Linked DNA regions of Sinorhizobium fredii NGR234. The protein of the gene in region 1 interacts with the protein of each later gene in a pairwise test. Links are inferred from orthologs where the notes say so. Each region holds a gene or a part of one and is shown in the gene's direction. Other genes may lie near its edges. The genes, in order: uvrB and uvrA.

Region 1 (10,519 bases):
ATTGGAGGCGAGCAGCAGCACCACCGGCCAGACATAGGCGGGATTGACGGCAAGGGACATGAAGACCTCGGAAGGACGCGAATCGGTGTTCGAGGATGATCCGGCCGCCCCCGCCGTTTCAAGCCTCTCCATGCCGCGCGACCTGCAGTCCCTTCATCGTCGACATATCCCTGTCATCGAAAAGCAACGGGCGGCTCGGCCCGGTTGCTGTTGGCCGGAGATTGATCCGAGAAGACCGAAAATCCAAGCCGGCCGTTTCCCTTTTGTACTCCTTCCCCCTTGGCTTTCGGCCTGACTCTCTCCATATTCCCGGCCATGACCCGATCTCCGAAGAGTTCCCCGAAGAAACCGTCAACACCCAGCGGCTTCGAAGAGGCCCCGCAGGCGCCGCTTTCCGGTACGCCGCTGTCCGGCAATGTCTCCGACTGGGTGAAGCAACTCGAGGCGGAAGCAGAAACGTCCGCTTTCGAGAGCCAGCGGGAGATCGCCTCCAAGGCCGGCAAACACCGCAAGAAGGTCGAGATCACCGCCTCGAAAGCCGCTGCGAAGACCGTCGCGGGCAAGACCGCGCGCGGCACATCGATGGGCGGCAGCCACGACCCGAAGACGCGGGCCGCCGCCGGTCTCAACCCGGTGGCCGGTCTCGATGTCTCGCTCGAGGATGCCGACAAGCTGACGACCGGCTCCGGCGTTACCGCGACGGTCGAAGCGCTGGCGGCGCTGATCGAGAGCGGCAATCCGCTCTTCAAGGACGGCAAGCTCTGGACGCCGCACCGCCCGGCCCGGCCGGACAAATCCGAAGGCGGCATATCGCTGAAGATGGTGACCGACTACCAGCCCTCCGGCGACCAGCCGACGGCGATCGCCGACCTCGTCGACGGTCTCTCCTCCGGCGAGCGCAACCAGGTGCTGCTCGGCGTCACCGGCTCCGGCAAAACCTTCACCATGGCCAAGGTGATCGAGGCGACGCAGCGCCCGGCCGTCATCCTGGCGCCGAACAAGACGCTTGCCGCCCAGCTCTATTCCGAATTCAAGAACTTCTTCCCGGAGAATGCGGTCGAGTATTTCGTCTCCTACTACGACTACTACCAGCCGGAAGCCTACGTGCCGCGCTCCGACACCTATATCGAGAAGGAATCCTCGATCAACGAGCAGATCGACCGCATGCGCCACTCGGCAACGCGCTCGCTGCTCGAACGCGACGACGTCGTCATCGTCGCCTCGGTCTCCTGCATCTACGGTATCGGCTCAGTCGAGACCTATACGGCGATGACCTTCCAGATGACTGTCGGCGACCGGCTCGACCAGCGGCAATTGCTCGCCGACCTGGTGGCACAGCAATACAAGCGCCGCGACATGGATTTCCAGCGCGGTTCGTTCCGGGTGCGCGGCGACACGATCGAGATCTTCCCGGCTCACCTTGAGGATGCCGCCTGGCGCATCTCGATGTTCGGCGACGAGATCGACGCCATCACCGAATTCGACCCGCTGACCGGCCAGAAGACTGGCGACCTGAAATCGGTGAAGATCTACGCCAACTCGCACTATGTGACGCCGCGGCCGACGCTGAACGCCGCCACCAAGGCGATCAAGGACGAGCTGGCGCACCGCCTCACCGAGCTGGAACGGGCCGGCCGGCTGCTCGAAGCGCAGCGCCTCGAACAGCGCACCCGCTACGACCTGGAAATGCTGGAGGCGACTGGCTCCTGCCAGGGCATCGAGAACTATTCGCGCTACCTGACCGGCCGCAAGCCGGGCGAGCCGCCGCCGACGCTGTTCGAATATATTCCGGACAACGCGCTGATCTTCATCGACGAGAGCCACGTCACTATTCCGCAGATCGGCGGCATGTATCGCGGCGACTTCCGCCGCAAGGCGACGCTGGCCGAATACGGCTTCCGCCTACCCTCCTGCATGGACAACCGGCCCTTGCGCTTCGAGGAATGGGACGCGATGCGTCCGGACACGATCGCCGTCTCGGCAACCCCCGGCGGCTGGGAAATGGAGCAGTCCGGCGGCGTCTTCGCCGAACAGGTGATCCGCCCGACCGGCCTGATCGATCCGCCGGTCGAGGTACGCTCGGCCAAAACCCAGGTCGACGACGTGCTCGGCGAGATCCGCGAGACCGCCGCCGCCGGCTACCGCACCCTCGTCACCGTGCTGACCAAGCGCATGGCCGAGGACCTCACCGAATATCTGCACGAACAGGGCGTGCGGGTGCGCTACATGCACTCCGACATCGACACGCTGGAGCGCATCGAGATCATCCGCGACCTGCGCCTCGGCGCCTTCGACGTGCTGGTCGGCATCAACCTGCTGCGCGAGGGTCTCGACATTCCCGAATGCGGCTTCGTCGCCATCCTCGACGCCGACAAGGAAGGCTTCCTGCGCTCGGAAACCTCGCTGATCCAGACGATCGGCCGCGCCGCCCGCAATGTCGACGGCAAGGTCATCCTCTATGCCGACACCATCACCGGCTCGATGAGCCGGGCGATGGAGGAGACTGCCCGCCGCCGCGAGAAGCAGATGGCCTACAACCTCGAAAACGGCATCACGCCGGAATCGGTGAAGGCGAAGATCTCCGACATTCTCGACTCGGTCTACGAGCGCGACCATGTCCGCGCCGACATCTCCGGCGTCGCCGGCAAGGGCTTTGCCGAGGCCGGCCACCTCGTCGGCAACAATCTGCAGGCACATCTCAACGCGCTCGAAAAACAGATGCGCGACGCCGCCGCCGACCTCGACTTCGAAACCGCCGCGCGGCTGCGCGACGAGATCAAGCGCCTCAAGGCCGCGGAGCTTGCCGTGCTGGACGACCCGATGGCGCGGGAAGAGGCGCGGAGCGCCGAAGGCGCGACAGGGAAGCGAAAGGAAGAGGCGCGATCGCAGGAGAACCGAAAGGGCGCCTCCTCTTCGACGTCCCCGTCTTCTCCGTCATCCTCGGCTTCGACCCGAGGATCCAAAGCCACGGAGGAGAAGTCACTCTTCCAGAAACCCTCGCTCGACGACATGGGCCCGGGCACCGACACCGAGCGCCCCCTGTTCCGCAAGCCCGACCTCGACGAAATGGGCCGCGACGTGGCGATTCCTGCGGGCAGCGAGTCGGACGGGAAATCGCTGTTCAGGAAAAACAGCCTCGACGAGATGACCGTCGGCCGGACCGAGAAGCCGGTGACTGGGAAAGTGCCGGACAAACCGCTGGTCCGCGCCAAGCCCGGCGTCGGCTCCTACGAGGATCCGGCGGAAGAGAAGCGCCGGCAAGGCAGGACGAAGGGCAAGACCGGGCGGCCGGGACGGTAGCAGTCGTGGCGACAGACCAGGCTAGAATCGTATAGCCCGCTTTCTGGACAGGGCGCCGACAGGTGGCGTCCGTCGACGCAGATTCGCAAGAAGCCCTTCATCGTCCATCGGCTCGCCGCACGCGGAGCGCGCGTGCAGAGCCTCCATACATTTCAACTGCCACTTGAACTACGCGCTACAACTGCTCGTTACAACAGGCTTTTCCGCTTCCAATTTGCCTGACCGAGGGAACAAACGCGCGGACTACGAATTTCAGTTCTTTCTAATTTAGGGAGAACGAACATGTTGCCCCTGAAGCAACGTCTCATGAGCACCAGCGTAGCACTCCTGTCGGCGGGCTTTCTCGCCTCGGCAGCACCACCGGCAAGAGCCCAGGAGGCCGAACGGCCCATACTGACGGCGCAGCAGTGCAGCCCGCTGACGGAAGCCAACTATCAGCAATGCTGCATGGCGCAGAACCGCGCCGATATTCTCACGACCGAGCAGCTCGACCAATGCCCACCCTTTGCCACAGCGCTCATTCGCAACGTCTTTTCGACGACATCCACCGACGGCAACCCCACCGGCAGTAACGGCGGTGGCGGCTCCGGTGGCGGTGGCTCCGGCGGCGGCGGCGGCGGTGGCGGCGGCGGTGGTGGCGGCGGCGGCGGCAACGGCGGTGGCGGCGGCGGTGGCGGTGGCGGCGGCGGCGGTGGCGGCGGCGGCGGTGGCGGCGGCGGCGGCGATGGTGGCGGCGGCGGCAACGATGGTGGCGGCGGTGGCAACGACGGTGGCGGTGGCGGCCAGGATCCTGGAAGGGGTAACCAGGACCAACACAGAGATAACCAGGATCCCGGAAGGGGCAACCAGGATCAAAGACCGGATCACCGAGATCCCGGAAGAGGCAACCAGGATAGCGGCGACAACCGGTAGGACAGGTCCGGCGGGCGCAGGGGCGCTCCTCCCTGCTGAGGCCAAATAAATAAGTCGCGCCGGCTCACGGCAGCCGGCGCATGAGGTTCCCTTGTGGGAAATAGTAGGAGGAGACTTCTTCTAGCGCCTGGGGTCGGGCTCGCGAAGTCGGGGAAAGCGCGAATCCTACTTTTTCGCCAAGCGCCCCCTAGATCGAACCGATCGTCCCCACTTTCCGCGAATTGGACATCCAGCAACGTGTCGCCGGTCGGCGATCCCAATTGGCTGCAGATTGAAGTCTCTGCCAGAAGTAGGCGTTTGGAAGCGATTCGGAAGCCCCCTACTCCGCCGCCCGCGCCTCCACCTCCAGCGGCTCCATCTCATAGGAATAGCCTTCGAGCATCTGATAGGCCTGCTCGATCACGCCGATCTGCGCTTCGGCCGTCTTGATCGCATCGCTGATCGACTGGCTGCGGGCGCGCAGCATCGAGCCGAGGACGTCGGTCTCCGGCCGCCGGCCGAGGCGGTCGAGGTGCTTGCGGACGCGCGCCCGGTGGCGCTCCAGTTCGAGGATGTGGAAGCGCGTCTTGACGATGTCGTCGGAGAGCTTTCGGCGCATGGCCGCGATCGGATCGAAGCTGCCGGGCTCGCGCAGGTCGAGGATGAAGTCGTTGACGAGCGTCTCGAGCATCATCAGACCCTTGACCTGTTTGGGGTCGACGAGCTGCGGATCGTAGCCGGTGTCGTCAAAAACCTTGCGGCGCACTGGATCCTTCAAAAGGTCATAGGCCGTCTGCAGTTTGCCGAACTGCTCGGCATCGCCGCCGCGGTCCGGATGCGCCGTCTTCACCGCCCGGCGGTAGGCCGCCCGGATAGCCCGCTCATCGGCGTCGCGTTCAAGTCCAAGGAGGGCATAGGGATCGATCAAGCCGGCCACCTGTTGTTCATCGATTTGCAATGGTCCTGTCCGGTTCAGACCTACCGGTTCGCTGCGCCGGCAGCAAGTCCACGGCGATCGCATCGAAACCGCGCCACGCTCACCGAAGCGTCGCGGCGAAAATGTGGTGGAAACGAGGCAATCCACGACATTTGCGTGTTGGTTCGGCTTTATCAAAGTCCCGGAAAGCCCGGTCGTGCAAGGCATTGCGCAGGCGCGCCTGTAGGCGGAACTCTTCGCTTGCCTTTTACCCCGAATACTGCCAATCCTATCGCCGTTCGGGCGATTTCAATCCCGGAGACTGGACTTTCGTTTGAGCCCGGCCATAGCCGGGTCTGCCGCAAGCGGCATCGTAGACGTCTTTTCCCCGATATCGTGACCACTCGACGCCTTTCAGCCTACCGCTGAAGACGACATATTCGTTTCCCAAAAGGGGCACGAATCCACTACCTCAAGCAGCCAAGCCGTGCTATTGAAGCGCTGGGTTGCGGCAAAGACAGACTGAAGGAAAAGGACTTCTTCCATGGCCACCAAGGGCATCGTAAAATTCTTCAACCAGGACAAGGGTTTTGGTTTCATCACGCCGGACGGCGGCGCCAAGGACGTTTTCGTCCACATCTCCGCTGTTCAGGCCGCCGGCCTCGCGACGCTCAAGGATGGCCAGCAGGTCAGCTTCGACACCGAGCCGGACCGCATGGGCAAGGGCCCAAAGGCGGTCAACCTCCAGGCTCTCTAAGCCGGACGTTTCGATCGGATTTTGAAAGACGGCGCTTCGCAGGAGGCGCCGTTTTTTTGTTGCCTGCGGTGCCCCTCATCCGGCCTACAGCGCCGCGCGCCTTATCAGGCGCGCAAAGGTCGCTGTAGCACTTTGAATTGCTGCATGTCTTCGTCCCCTCGCCCCGCTTGCGGGGAGAGGGTTAGTCCTCGGGTTAAACCCGAGGAGAGGGGCAAAGCCAGGCAGACCCGCGAGTGCCCCTATTCCGCCGCTTGGCGCGCCGTGATCGCCACGAACACAGCCTCGAAGGCGGCGTGGATCACCTCCGGGCCGGCGCCCTTGCGGGTGGCGTCGGCGGAAAGCATCTGGCGGTAGCGCCGCGCGCCGGGCCAGCCCTGGAAGAGCCCGACCATGTGGCGCGTCACATGGATCAGCCGGCCGCCATTGTCGATATGGGCGGCAGCATAGGCCGCCATGGCGTCGCGCACATCCGCCCAGAAGGTGAGCGACAGGCAATGGCCGCGCTCCGAGAAGCTGTCGGGGTCAAGCGGCACAGGTGGAGCGCCGGTCAGCGGATGGGCGAAATAGCCGTCCGCGGCGGTGAGCAAGCCGCTGTCGTGGTAGGCGGCGCGGCCGAGCATGACCCCGTCCAGGGGGACCTCATGTTCGGCCTCGGCCACGGCAAGCTTCGGCGCATGCGCCGGGAGCAATCGCGGATCGAGATGCGCGAGCGCCTGATCCAACGTCTGAAGACCGCCGTTGAGGCCGATGAAAAGGTTCTTATTTTCCGACTTGAGCCGGTGCACGAGGCCGTAATCGAGCGGCGGGATTTCGCGGTTTTCCCGCGGCGACAGGCCCTGCAGCCAGGCCTTGCGGGCATGCACCCAGACGGCATCCGCGCCGGCGCTCTTGACGCGGGCGACAAGCGCGCGAAGCGCCACCTCGGGATCCTGATCATCGACGCCGATGCGGCACTTGACGGTGACCGGGATCGTCACGGCCTCCTTCATCGCCGCCACGCATTCGGCGACCAGCGCCGGCTCCTGCATCAGGCAGGCCCCAAAGGTGCCGGATTGCACCCGGTCCGAGGGGCAGCCGACATTCATGTTGATCTCGTCATAGCCGAAAGCTTCGGCGATCCGCGCCGCCTCCGCCATCTTCGCCGGATCGTTGCCGCCAAGCTGCAGCGCGACCGGATGCTCCGCGGCGTCATGGCCGAGCAGCCTGTCCCGATCGCCCCGCAGGATTGCATCGGCGACGATCATTTCCGTATAGAGCAGCGCATGGCGCGAGAGCTGCCGCGCGAAGAAGCGATAGTGCCGATCGGTCCAGTCGATCATCGGCGCCACGGCGAACACGGGCCGCTTGAAGTATCGCCCCTTCTCAAACGTTCCGACCGTTTGCGACGTCTCTCTCATGGTCTGATCAAATCTCTTCCATCTTCTTGACCGCGCGCAGCGCGGCCAAATGGCGGCATTTGCAGCCTCGATTTGGCGCGCGAAATCCAAACGACCGCGCCATGCGGACGCCTTATACTGCGCCGACATCGATAAAGCGAGATGGCTTGGCTGTTCGGTGCGCTACGCAGATGCTAGGTGGCGCCCATGCGATGCAATTGGCTGCCTAGACCCAGGGCGATGAACCGGGGCGCATACATCGTCATGCGGCGGAAATCCCTCGCCCGTTACCGAAATCCTGCCTGGCGAAACCATTCCTGGACGCCGGCCAGCACTGCCGCCTTGGCGGTTTCGAGCGTCGACGCATAGTGAAAGCCGGTATTGTTGGTGCCATTGCAATGGGAAATCCGCCAGGCCCAGTCGCTCATCGTCTCGCGCTTCATGACGAAGGCGACTTCGTGCCGACCGAGCATGGCACAGTAGATCCCGTTGCGCAGCGGTAACCACGTCAAACGAATTTCTGCAACCTCTATCATTTATGCCTCCCCAGCAGAAAATATATAGGCCCGCGGTCAAGTCATTGAAACCCGCACATTTAAGGGGCTTTCTGTCCAACGTCGCGACGGAGGACGGCTCTCCGATTGGTGAACAACCCTGGATAGGAAATTTGCGCCTGGCCGAGGTGGGGAAGCGAGCGGCAGCAATCCCTCGCCCGCATCGGATCGCCCGAATTCTCGAAATTGCGGACAAACGAAAAATCCTGCGCTAGATTGAGGAGCCTTGCCCGCCGACGCGCACAAAGGCCGCGCGGAACCGGACAATGGCCGACGACGTTTTTTGCATTGAATCCCGGGAGTCGGGAGGAGCAGTGCGCGAGGGGCCCTCCACCCGACGACCGGAACCGAAATCGCGGTACGCCCGGACTTGCCCGGGACGTTGTTCTTCAGGAGGAGAAGCATGCATCAGGTGTTGTGGAACCGTCCCATCGAGCTTGGGTTGATTAGCGGCGATGTCCGCATGGTGAAGGGGCCGTCCGACGCGCTCGCATGCCTGGCCGGCCAATGGCCCCACCGCGGTCCCTATTACGTCGCGGCGCGGAGCGCCTGCCGCGCGGCGATCGCCGGCCGCCGGACTCCTGACGAGGCCCGCAGGCTGTTCATTTTCGCGGTTGAAGAAGCGCACCTGACGGCTCATTGAGCCGGCGAGACGCAGTCGCAGGCCGGCCACTGTTCAGTGTCTGTGGACGGCGAGACCTCTATTGTTCCAATATGCCCTGCCGAAACGCCTTCGACGGCAGCAATTATATTATTTATAGATAGATCGAAGCGCTCAAAAATAGTATTAATGTCACAGAGAGACGGCTTTGCTTGAAGACCAGGGCCGTTTCCAATATAAGCTATGACGCAAACTCCAAGTCATCAGCATGCCTTCGGGCCCGGCCAGATTGCGGCCGATCTTGAAATGACACGGAAATTTCCGCGAAACCGCCAGATTTCTGTCGTGAAGTGTTCATTTAAAACACGTATATTCTGAGGTGCCTCATAAAGAACAAGTTCGGAGTGTTTAACTCCGGATCAAAAGGGAAAAGAAAATAATACGGGAGAGACATCATGATGAGAGAGAGCAATCTCCGACGTATCGTCGAAGTCAGCATGAAACGTGAAACCGGCCGCAAGGACATAGGCATCATGACCGTCCGCCAGGCCCTTGAACTTCCCGAAGTACCGAGCCTCGAATACAGCCACCCGGAACTGAACTCGCGCTCGGACGGTCGCTTTCTGACCCGCGACCAGCTTGAAGCCTATGCCCGCTGCGCCTGACCTCAGACCTCACGGGCCCAATAAATTCCCCTCGGCATAAGTTTGCCTATTGCCGCAGCCCTTCCGGCTGCTAACGTCCCACCAAGATTCGCTACAGCGCCACCGCCCATCACCGGCATGGGAGGTCGCTGTAGCGTTTTGACTTTCCGCATCATTCCCTACAGCGCCGCTCGCCTTATCAAGCGCGCAAAGGTCGCTGGAGCACTTTGAATTGCTGCATGTCTCTTTAAATCGAGGTCGATTTAAGGAGACATGCAGTAGAGTCAGGCGAGGACCGAACGACCATGGAAACCGTCATACCGCCTTCATTGCCTGTCCTCTTGCCGATTTTCGAGAGCCCCGTCGGATTTCCGGTCCGGCGCGTCTATTGCGTCGGACGCAATTATGCCGCCCATGCGCGGGAAATGGGCCATGACCCCGACCGCGAACCGCCCTTCTTTTTCCAGAAGAATGCGGACAACCTGCTGCTCCCCGGCCAGGATTTCCCCTACCCGCCGCTCTCCTCCGACGTGCATCACGAGGTGGAGCTGGTCGTCGCCCTAAGGCATGGCGGTGCGGACATCCCGATCGAGGAGGCGATCGCGCATGTCTATGGCTATGGCGTCGGCATAGATTTTACCCGCCGCGACCTGCAGGCGCAGGCGAAGGAGGCGGGGCGCCCCTGGACCGCGGCCAAGGCCTTCGAGCATTCCGCGCCGATCTCCGCGATCGCACCGGCGACCGCAGTCGGCCATCCGACGAATGGAAATATCTGGCTGAAGGTCAATGGCGAGATGCGCCAACAGGGCGACCTCGCCCAGATGATCTGGACCGTACCGGAGATCATCGCCGAACTGTCGCGTCTCTTCACACTGGCGCCGGGCGACATCATCATGACCGGCACGCCCGCGGGGGTTGGGGCGGTACAGCGCGGCGACGTCGTCACCTGCGGTATCGACGGCCTCGCGGCGCTCTCCGTCAAGGTCGTCTGATCGTATCGGGCGGCAGGAAAAGCCGGACGCGCCTTCCTCCAAGCACAAGGAACACACCATGCCACTCTATGCGCTGGGACCGCTGCAGCCGACCACGCCACCGGAAGGCAGCTACTGGGTCGCGCCTGATGCCAATGTCATAGGGCGGGTGGAGATCGGCGAGGAGGTCGGCATCTGGTTCGGCGCGACGTTGCGCGGCGACAACGAGCCGATCCGGATCGGCGCGCGGACCAACATCCAGGAGGCGGTGATCGTCCATGTCGACCCAGGCTTCCCGGTGACGATCGGCGAAGGCTGCACGATCGGCCATAGAGCGATCGTTCATGGCTGCACCATCGGCGACAATTCGCTGATCGGCATGGGTGCCACCATCCTGAACGGCGCCAGGATCGGCCGCAACTGCCTGGTCGGCGCCAATGCGCTGATCACCGAGGGCAAGGAATATCCCGACAATTCACTGATCGTCGGAGCGCCCGCCAAGGCGATAC
Region 2 (10,448 bases), 200 kb from region 1 along the record:
TCCAATTGGCAGCTCACTATCGGAAATCCGTGGCGCACCGCCTGTTCCTCAGTTCCGTCAAACGCCTGCCGGCGCCGATCAGCAGCGAAAAGGCGCTTGTTGTGCGGGAACGCAATGGCAGCTTCGGCGGCAGAATACGCTATGCCGCGCGAATCGGCCGCCAGACCCGCACGGAGGCGGACAAGCTGTGCGCCACCATTCGCCGCAGCGGCGGCGCCTGCATCGTCTTCAAGAACTGACCTGCCACAGCGGCGCCATCCGGTCTTGACTTTTGCGCTCACGAAAAAGCCCGCCGATCCGGCGGGCTTCTTGTTGCTGTTACCGCGCTCACTCCTCGGCGTCGGCTGGCGGCTCGGCCGCGATGGCCTCGCCGGCCGTGACGATCTCCTCGATCTCGTCCTCGCCGTCCGGTTCGCTGATCCGTTCCACCGAGACGACCTTTTCGTCCTTGGCGGTCGAGAAGATCGTGACCCCCTTGGTAGCGCGGCTCGCCAGGCGAATGCCGTCGACCGGTACGCGGATGAGCTGGCCACCATCGGAAACCAGCATGATCTGGTCGTTGTGCTCGACCGGGAAGGCTGCGACGAGCTCGCCGATTTCTGCGGTCTTCGACGTGTCCGTGGCACGAATGCCCTTGCCGCCACGGCCGGAGGTCCGGAAGTCGTAGGAGGAGGAGCGCTTGCCGAAGCCCCTTTCGGAGAGCGTCAGCACGAATTGCTCACGCGCCTTCAATTCCTCGTAGCGCTCGTTGGAGAGCTCGCCACCATTGGCGACTTCCTCGCCGACAAGCACGATCTCTTCATCCTCGCCGGTTGTGGCGCGGCGTTCGGCCGCCGACCGTTTCAGATAGGCAGCGCGCTCCCACGGTTCTGCTTCGATGTGAGCGAGGATCGCCATGGAGATGATCCGGTCGCCATCGCCGAGCGAAATGCCGCGCACGCCGATCGAATTGCGGCCCGCAAAGACGCGCACGTCGGAAACCGGGAAGCGAATGCACTGGCCGACCGCCGTCGTCAGCACCACGTCGTCGAACTCCGTGCAGGTCTCGACCGAGAGGATCTCGTCGCCCTCCTCCTCGAGCTTCATCGCGATCTTGCCATTGCGGTTGACCTGGACGAAGTCGGAAAGCTTGTTGCGGCGCACCGTGCCGCGCGTCGTCGAGAACATCACATCCAGGTTTTCCCAGGTCGCTTCGTCCTCGGGCAGCGGCATGATCGTCGTGATGCGTTCGCCGTGTTCGAGCGGCAGCATGTTGATCAGCGCCTTGCCGCGCGACTGCGGCGTGCCGATCGGCAACCGCCAGACCTTTTCCTTGTAGACGATGCCGCGCGAGGAGAAGAACAGAACCGGCGTATGGGTGTTGGCGACGAATAGCCGGGTAACGAAATCCTCGTCCCGCGTCGACATGCCGGAACGGCCCTTGCCGCCGCGCCGCTGGGCCCGGTAGGTGGTCAACGGTACGCGCTTGATATAGCCGAGGTGCGACACGGTGACGACCATGTCTTCCTGGGCGATCAGGTCCTCGTCGTCCATGTCCGGACCGCCCTCGGCGATCTCGGTGCGGCGCGGCGTGCCGAACTCGTCGCGGACGGCTGCGAGCTCGTCCTTGACGATCTGCATGATGCGCAGCCGCGAGGAAAGGATTTCCAGATAGTCGCGGATCTCCTCGCCGATCTTGTTGAGTTCGTCGCCGATTTCATCGCGGCCGAGCGCGGTCAGGCGCTGCAGGCGCAGGTCGAGAATGGCGCGTGCCTGCTCTTCCGAGAGGTTGTAGGTGCCGTCGTCGTTGATTCGGTGGCGCGGATCGTCGATCAGCCGGATCAGCGCATCGACGTCATGGGCCGGCCAGCGACGCTCCATCAATTGCTCGCGGGCAGTCTGCGGATCGGGCGCATGGCGGATGAGCTTGATCACCTCGTCGATATTGGCGACGGCAATGGCAAGGCCGACCAGGACGTGGGCCCGCTCGCGTGCCTTGCGCAGCAGGTATTTGGTTCTCCGGCTAACGACTTCCTCGCGGAAGGCGACGAAAGCACGCAGCATGTCGAGCAGCGTCAGCTGCTCGGGCTTGCCGCCGTTCAGCGCCACCATGTTGCAGCCGAAGGAGGTCTGCAGCGGCGTATAGCGATAGAGCTGGTTGAGGATGACCTCGGCATTGGCATCGCGCTTCAGCTCGATGACGACGCGATAGCCCTGCCGGTCGGACTCATCGCGCAGGTCCGAGATGCCCTCGATGCGCTTGTCGCGCACCAGTTCGGCCATCTTCTCGATCATCGTCGCCTTGTTCACCTGATAGGGAATCTCGGTGATGATGATCTGCTCGCGGTCGCCGCGCATCGGCTCGATATGGGCGCGGCCGCGCATGATCACGGAGCCCCTGCCCGTCTCATAGGCCTGGCGAATGCCGGCGCGACCGAGGATCAGCGCGCCAGTCGGGAAGTCGGGGCCCGGAACGATCTGCATCAGCTCCGGCAATTCGATCGCCGGATCGTCGATCAGCGCGATGCAGCCATTGATGACTTCGCTCAGATTGTGGGGCGGGATGTTGGTCGCCATGCCGACGGCAATGCCGCCCGCGCCGTTGACGAGCAGGTTCGGGAACTTCGCCGGAACGACGACCGGCTCCTGCAGCGTGCCGTCGTAGTTGTCGCGGAAATCGACCGTTTCCTTGTCGAGGTCGTCGAGCAGCGAATGGGCCGCCTTCTGAAGCCGGCACTCGGTATAGCGCTCGGCCGCCGGCGGATCGCCGTCGACGGAGCCGAAATTGCCCTGGCCGTCGATCAGCGGCAATCTGAGCGACCAATCCTGCGCCATGCGCGCCAGCGCATCGTAGATCGCCATGTTGCCGTGCGGATGGTATTTACCCATCACGTCACCGGTAACACGGGCGCATTTGACGTATTTCTTATTCCAATCGATGCCGAGTTCGCTCATCCCGTAGAGGATGCGGCGGTGAACGGGTTTCAAGCCGTCGCGTACATCGGGAAGCGCGCGGGAAACGATGACGCTCATGGCGTAATCGAGATAGGACCGCTGCATTTCCTCGATGATGGAAATCGGCTCGATGCCTGGCGGAGTCTTTCCGCCGCCGGGAGTGCTTTGCTCAGTCAATGTCGATCACGATCTTTGTTCAGAATCAGTCAGTTCTTATAGCCGAATGCCGCTTCGAGCGCCAATTTTGGCCAATGGTTTTGAACAGCCTTTTGCCGGTGTAACGGGCTTTTCTAGGGCACGCACCCATAAATCGGAAAGGCTTTTGCGCAAACATCGAACACATCCGGCGTGCCCGCCCGCGCCCGGTGTATGCTATCGCGCGGCGATTGACTAGTCGGCCCTTCCCAAGCGCGCATGGGTTACCTAAGAATGCAGCGCGACCAGGGAACTGCCCTGGAGGATCCGGAGGGGGAACGGATGTTCAATGTCGATCTGTTGGTCAATGCGCTGACGACGCTGCTCGTCACACTCGATCCGCCGGGTCTCGCGCCAATCTTCCTGAGCCTCACGGTCGGATTGAACCGGCAGGAGCGCTTCCAGGTTGCCACGCGCGGCTCGTTGATCGCCTTCTTCATTCTCGCTGCTTTTGCCCTCTTCGGCGACGGCATTCTCGGACTGCTGGGCATCTCGATCGGCGCCTTCCGCATCGCCGGCGGCCTGCTTCTCTTCTGGATCTCCTTCGAGATGATCTTCGAGCGGCGCCAGGAGCGAAAGGAAAAAACCGGCGAAACGGCGGTAACGAAGGACCACATTCACAATATTGCCGTCTTCCCCCTCGCCCTGCCGCTGATCGCGGGTCCCGGAGCGATCTCGGCAACCATCCTTCTCGGTAGTTCCCTTCCCTCGGTCATAGGTCGCGCGCAACTTCTCATCGTCATCGCCGCCTCGATGGCACTGCTCTTTCTGGCCCTGGTGATCGCTGATCGGATCGACCGCTTTCTCGGCGTCACCGGTCGGGCGATCCTGACCCGCCTCCTCGGCGTGATCCTCGCGGCGCTGGCCGTGCAGTTCGTCGTCGATGGCGTCCGCTCGGCATTCCAGGTCTAAACGCGCAACGGCCCGCTCAGAGGCGGGCCGAACGTTCTTCGGGGTTCTCGATCCTGCCGATCAGAACGGAATGTCGTCGTCGAGATCGCGTGAGAAATTGCCGCCGCCCTGGTTCGACTGGCCGCCGGAGCGTCCGCCGCCGGAGGATTGCCGCGGCTGATCATAATCCTCGTAACCGCCGCCACCGCCGTAATCGCTGCCGCCGCGACCGGCTCCGCCGCCCTCGCCGCGACCATCGAGCATCGTCAGCGTCGAGCTGAACCCTTGCAGCACGACTTCCGTCGTGTAACGGTCATTGCCGTTCTGGTCCTGCCATTTGCGCGTCTGCAACTGGCCTTCGATATAGAGCTTGGCGCCCTTCTTCACATATTGCTCGACGACCTTGCAGAGGCCTTCGCTGAAGACGACGACATTGTGCCATTCCGTCTTTTCACGGCGTTCGCCGCTGTTGCGGTCGCGCCAGGTCTCCGAAGTGGCGATCCTCAGGTTGGCGATCGGCCGGCCGTCCTGCGTGCGCCGGATTTCCGGGTCGGCCCCGACATTCCCGATCAAGATCACCTTGTTGACGCTACCAGCCATATCGCTTTTCCCGTGTTTCCGCCGAACCGCCGGCCCGGCTTTCAAATATCTCAAGAGCGCGCATCTTAGCGGCCAGCCGCCGCCGATACGCCCCGCATCCTACATAATCCACAGCTCATTTGGCAGGCTTTGGCTTATGTTTGTTCTTTCTTTGTTCTAATATTCCCGTATTATCCTGTCAACCGAATCGCAATTGAGCCGCCTCTTTGCCGATTGCGCCTCGACATGGGCGTTCTCGTCATTACATAGGAGGCTTTCAACCGACATGCAAAACTGGCTTCCGATGAGCGAACTCAAGACCCTCTCCATTCGCGGCGCGCGCGAGCATAACCTCAAAGGCATCGACCTCGACCTGCCGCGCAACAAGCTGATCGTGATGACCGGCCTTTCGGGCTCGGGCAAGTCTTCGCTCGCCTTCGACACGATCTATGCCGAGGGCCAGCGCCGCTATGTCGAGAGCCTATCGGCCTATGCCCGGCAGTTCCTGGAGATGATGCAGAAGCCGGACGTCGACCAGATCGACGGGCTGTCGCCGGCGATCTCGATCGAGCAGAAGACGACCTCGCGCAACCCGCGCTCGACGGTCGGCACGGTCACCGAGATCTACGACTATCTGCGCCTGCTCTTCGCGCGCGTCGGCGTGCCCTATTCGCCCGCGACGGGCCTGCCGATCGAGAGCCAGACTGTCAGCCAGATGGTCGACCGCGTCCTGGAGTTCGGCGAGAGCACGCGACTCTATATCCTTGCGCCGCTCGTGCGCGGCCGTAAGGGCGAGTACAAGAAGGAACTCGCCGAGCTGATGAAAAAGGGCTTCCAGCGCGTCAAGGTCGACGGCCAGTTCTATGAGATTGCCGATGTGCCGGCGCTCGACAAGAAATACAAGCATGACATCGATGTCGTCGTCGACCGCGTGGTCGTGCGGGCCGATCTTGCCACCCGGCTTGCGGACAGCCTGGAAACCTGCCTGACGCTCGCCGACGGTCTGGCAATCGCCGAATTCGCCGATAAGCCGCTGCCGCCGGAAGAGACGGCCGCCGGCGGCTCCGCCAACAAGTCGCTGAACGAAACGCATGAGCGGGTGCTGTTCTCGGAGAAATTCGCCTGCCCGGTTTCCGGCTTCACCATTCCGGAAATCGAACCGCGGCTGTTCTCCTTCAACAATCCCTTCGGCGCCTGCACCACCTGCGACGGCCTCGGCAGCCAGCAGAAGATCGACGAGGCGCTGATCGTCCCCGAGCCGAACCGCACCTTGCGGGACGGCGCGATCGCGCCTTGGGCGAAATCGACCTCGCCCTACTACAACCAGACGCTCGAGGCGCTCGGCAAGGTCTTCGACTTCAAGCTCGGCACTCGCTGGAGCGAGCTCTCCGAGGCGGCGCAGAAGGCGATCCTGCACGGCACGGAAGAGAAGATCACCTTCCATTATCAGGACGGCGCCCGCTCCTATAACACGACGAAGACCTTCGAAGGCATCGTGCCCAACCTCGAGCGGCGCTGGAAGGAGACCGACAGCGCCTGGGCGCGCGAGGAGATCGAGCGCTTCATGTCGGCGGCGCCCTGCCCCGCCTGCGCCGGCTACCGGCTGAAACCGGAGGCGCTGGCCGTCAAGATCGACAAGTCGCATATCGGCGAGCTCACCGAGATGTCGATCCGCGCCGCGCGCGACTGGTTCGAAACGCTTCCCGAAAGGCTCAGCACCAAGCAGAACGAAATCGCCGTGCGCATCCTCAAGGAGATCCGCGAGCGGCTGCGTTTCCTGAACGATGTCGGCCTCGAATATCTGAGCCTGTCGCGCAATTCCGGTACGCTTTCCGGCGGCGAGAGCCAGCGGATCCGCCTGGCCTCGCAGATCGGCTCCGGGTTGACCGGCGTGCTCTACGTGCTCGACGAGCCGTCGATCGGCCTGCACCAACGCGACAATGCCCGCCTGCTCGAAACGCTTCGGCATCTGCGCGACATCGGCAACACCGTCATCGTCGTCGAGCATGACGAGGATGCGATCCTGACGGCGGACCATGTCGTCGACATCGGCCCGGCCGCCGGCATTCACGGCGGCGAGATCGTCGCCGAGGGCACGCCCTCCGACATCATGGACAACCCTAAGTCGCTGACCGGGAAATATCTCTCCGGCGAACTCTCCGTCGCCGTTCCAGGCGAACGACGTAAACCGAAAAAGAAGAAGGAAATCACCGTCGTAGGCGCGCGGGCTAACAATCTGAAGAACGTGACCGCGTCGATCCCGCTTGGCGTCTTCACCGCCGTCACCGGCGTTTCGGGGGGCGGCAAGTCGACCTTCCTGATCGAGACGCTCTACAAGGCGGCCGCCCGCCGGGTCATGGGGGCGCGCGAGAACCCCGCCGACCACGACCGGATCGATGGCTTCGAGCATATCGACAAGGTGATCGACATCGACCAGTCGCCGATCGGCCGGACGCCGCGCTCGAACCCGGCGACCTATACCGGCGCCTTCACGCCGATTCGCGACTGGTTCGCCGGACTGCCGGAGGCGAAGACCCGCGGCTACCAGCCGGGCCGCTTCTCGTTCAATGTCAAGGGCGGCCGCTGCGAAGCCTGCCAGGGCGACGGCGTCATCAAGATCGAGATGCACTTCCTGCCGGATGTCTATGTCACCTGCGACGTCTGCCACGGCAAGCGCTACAACCGCGAAACGCTCGACGTGCATTTCAAGGGCAAGTCGATCGCCGACGTTCTCGACATGACGGTCGAGGAAGGTGTCGAATTCTTCTCGGCCGTTCCGGCCGTCCGCGACAAGCTGGTGACGCTGAACCAGGTCGGGCTCGGCTATATCAAGATCGGCCAGCAGGCGAATACCCTGTCGGGCGGCGAAGCCCAGCGCGTCAAGCTCGCCAAGGAACTGTCGAAGCGCTCGACCGGACGCACGCTCTACATCCTCGATGAGCCGACAACCGGCTTGCATTTCCACGACGTAGCCAAGCTACTTGAAGTTCTGCATGAACTCGTCAACCAGGGCAACTCGGTGGTGGTGATCGAGCACAATCTCGAGGTCATCAAGACGGCCGACTGGGTCATCGACTTCGGGCCAGAAGGCGGTGACGGCGGCGGCGAGGTCATCGCGAAGGGAACGCCGGAAGACGTGGTGAAGGAACCTCGCTCCTATACCGGTCAGTTCCTGAAGGAGCTTCTGGAGCGCCGGACAGTGAGGAAAGTCGTCGCGGCCGAGTAATCGGGTGGCGGTTCCTTTTTAGGATCGACCAAGTCTTGCGCTCGCCTGCATCTCGACGGGCGAACCTGCGCGACAAATGAGACGGGAGTACGGGCGCGTTGCGGCCCTCGAGGAGGAAATGATGGCAGAAGCAGGAAAGATCCGTGTCGGCATCGGCGGCTGGAATTTCGAGCCCTGGGAGGAAAGCTTCTATCCCTCCGACCTTCCGAAGAAGCGGCAGCTTGAATTCGCCGGCAAGGAACTGCGCGCCATCGAGGTCAACGGCACCTATTACAGCTCGCAGAAGCCGGCCACCTTCGCCAAATGGGCAGCAGAGGTGCCGGACGGCTTCATATTCTCCCTGAAGGCCAGCCGCTTCGTGACGAATCGCAAGGTGCTGGCGGAGGCCGGCGAATCCATGGAGCGATTCCTGACGCAGGGCCTGACGGAACTTGGCGACCGGCTCGGTCCCATCCTGTGGCAGTTCGCCCCGACCAAGAAGTTCGATCCGCAGGACTTCGAGGGCTTTCTGAAGCTGCTGCCGGAAAAGCAGGACGGCTTGAAGCTCCGGCACGTCGTCGAAGTCCGCCACCCTTCCTTCCAGGTGCCGGAGTTCGTCGCGCTCCTCGATAAGCACAAAGTGGCGGCGGTTCTCGCCGAGCACGAGGACTACCCGATGATTGCCGACGTCACCGCGGATTTCGTCTATGCCCGGCTGCAGAAGGGCAGCGACGACGTCAAGACCTGCTATCCGCCGGTCGGCCTCGACCTCTGGGCCGAAAGGCTCAAGACCTTTGCAGCGGGCGGCGAGCCGGATGGGCTGGAAAAGAGCGCGCCGAACCGGAAGGCGGAGAAGGCGCCCCGCGACGTCTTCGCCTTCTTCATCAGCTCGGGCAAGGTCAATGCGCCGAATGGCGCCCGGGAACTGCAGAAGCGGGTGAGCTAGCGCGCGAAACAGGACCAGGTCCGCGTCGATGTGCGCAGCAATTCGCGAGGTGGCATCGTGCTTCGGAGGCCGACCTCACGGCCACCACATGTAGTCATTCGAATCAGGAGAGCGAGCGCTTCACATTCCGGCGCGTTTCGCAATTGTCAGTAGAATTTCGGAATGCCCCCTACCTGTTTTTTTACCCGTGAAAACTCTCATTTTCTGTCCGGCGTTGCCGCCTGTTGCAAGGCAGCCACCCGAACCCCCTGATTTTCAACGGATTGGTAGATGTCCCCGTTTTCCACAGTCGATCCACACAAGATATAGCGCTCAAAATTCCGTCACAAACCACCCCTTGACGCCCAAAGGCGATTCACGGTTAATGGATTTCACGTTGCGACGGCGGCGGACCGGGAAATGAAGTGACCGGTTCATCCCCCAAATCGTCGGTTCTGGCAGGTGGCTGAAGCGGATGATCCCCGCGTGGGCCGCAGCGGGAATTTTGCGCGATTTTTTGGGCCGCCGAAACGACATTCAGGCTGGCGTAAAGAACCTGTTAATACTATATTTAGTGTTTGCAGCCAGCATCACCACAAGATACTGGAGACCCTGGTTTGGGTTTCCTCTAGCGAACGGAAGCTGAAGCTGGCTGCGGGAGACCTCGCGGCCGGGCGGGGTTAACTGCGCCTTGGCGCATGGCAAAAGGACGGGACAATGAAGATCGAACGTCGGTTCACGAAGGCAGGGCAATCCGCCTATGCCGAGATAGAATTCCGCAAGGCGACGAGCGAGATCAAGAATCCGGACGGGTCGATCGTCTTCCGCCTTGCCGATATCGACGTGCCGGCGCAATTCTCCCAGGTCGCCGCCGACATTCTCGCCCAGAAATATTTCCGCAAGGCGGGCGTGCCGGCCAAGCTGAAGCGCGTTGAGGAGAACGACGTGCCCTCCTTCCTGTGGCGCTCGGTTCCCGACACCGAAGCACTGAAGGCGCTGCCGAAGGACGAGCAATACGGTTCCGAAACCGACGCCCGGCAGGTTTTCGATCGCCTCGCCGGCACCTGGGCCTACTGGGGCTGGAAGGGCGGCTATTTCGAAACGGAAGAGGACGCCAGCGCCTTCCGCGACGAGCTTGCCTATATGCTCGCCACCCAGCGCGTCGCGCCGAATTCGCCGCAATGGTTCAACACCGGCCTGCACTGGGCCTATGGCATCGACGGCCCCGGCCAGGGCCATTTCTATGTCGACCCCTTCACCGGCAAGCTGACCAAGTCGAAGTCGGCCTATGAGCACCCGCAGCCGCATGCCTGCTTCATCCAGTCGGTCGGCGACGACCTCGTCAATGAGGGCGGCATCATGGACCTCTGGGTGCGCGAGGCGCGCCTCTTCAAATACGGCTCGGGCACTGGCTCCAACTTCTCGCATCTGCGCGCCGAAGGCGAAAAGCTCTCGGGCGGCGGCAAGTCCTCCGGCCTGATGAGCTTCCTGAAGATCGGCGACCGCGCCGCCGGCGCCATCAAGTCGGGCGGCACGACGCGCCGCGCCGCCAAGATGGTGGTCGTCGACATCGACCATCCGGATATCGAGGAATACATCAACTGGAAGGTCAAGGAAGAGCAGAAGGTCGCGGCTCTCGTCACGGGCTCGAAGATCGTCGCCAAGCACCTGAAGGCGATCATGAAGGCCTGCGTCAATTGCGACGGCAGCGACGACGCC

The links.
Region 2: the proteins of uvrB (region 1) and uvrA interact in binary tests that used the Escherichia coli proteins (3 or more experiments, as listed by UniProt). The link is inferred for Sinorhizobium fredii NGR234 from one-to-one orthologs.

The regions. Positions count from the first base shown.
Region 1 is NC_012587.1:1,808,452-1,818,970, forward strand. Bases 1-3,500 are described here. They hold uvrB (excinuclease ABC subunit UvrB), read left to right. Parts: upstream 1-315; coding sequence 316-3,300; downstream 3,301-3,500. Other genes in these bases: NGR_RS19995 (DMT family protein), read right to left, coding at 1-60. In the rest of the region: NGR_RS32395 (hypothetical protein), read left to right, coding at 3,583-4,212; NGR_RS20010 (DnaJ domain-containing protein), read right to left, coding at 4,532-5,119; NGR_RS20015 (cold-shock protein), read left to right, coding at 5,652-5,864; tRNA dihydrouridine(20/20a) synthase DusA, read right to left, coding at 6,104-7,261; NGR_RS20025 (hypothetical protein), read right to left, coding at 7,528-7,776; NGR_RS20030 (DUF982 domain-containing protein), read left to right, coding at 8,198-8,437; NGR_RS20035 (hypothetical protein), read left to right, coding at 8,851-9,060; NGR_RS20040 (fumarylacetoacetate hydrolase family protein), read left to right, coding at 9,345-10,031; NGR_RS20045 (gamma carbonic anhydrase family protein), read left to right, coding at 10,090-10,519. UniProt on the Escherichia coli protein: The UvrABC repair system catalyzes the recognition and processing of DNA lesions. A damage recognition complex composed of 2 UvrA and 2 UvrB subunits scans DNA for abnormalities.
Region 2 is NC_012587.1:1,601,222-1,611,669, reverse strand. Bases 4,597-8,025 are described here. They hold uvrA (excinuclease ABC subunit UvrA), read left to right. Parts: upstream 4,597-4,903; coding sequence 4,904-7,825; downstream 7,826-8,025. Other genes in these bases: NGR_RS19035 (DUF72 domain-containing protein), read left to right, coding at 7,947-8,025; NGR_RS19045 (single-stranded DNA-binding protein), read right to left, coding at 4,597-4,620. Outside these bases: NGR_RS19060 (lytic transglycosylase domain-containing protein), read left to right, coding at 1-239; gyrA (DNA gyrase subunit A), read right to left, coding at 328-3,111; NGR_RS19050 (MarC family protein), read left to right, coding at 3,412-4,041; more of NGR_RS19045, read right to left, coding at 4,102-4,596; more of NGR_RS19035, read left to right, coding at 8,026-8,750; NGR_RS19030 (vitamin B12-dependent ribonucleotide reductase), read left to right, coding at 9,447-10,448. UniProt on the Escherichia coli protein: The UvrABC repair system catalyzes the recognition and processing of DNA lesions. UvrA is an ATPase and a DNA-binding protein. A damage recognition complex composed of 2 UvrA and 2 UvrB subunits scans DNA for abnormalities.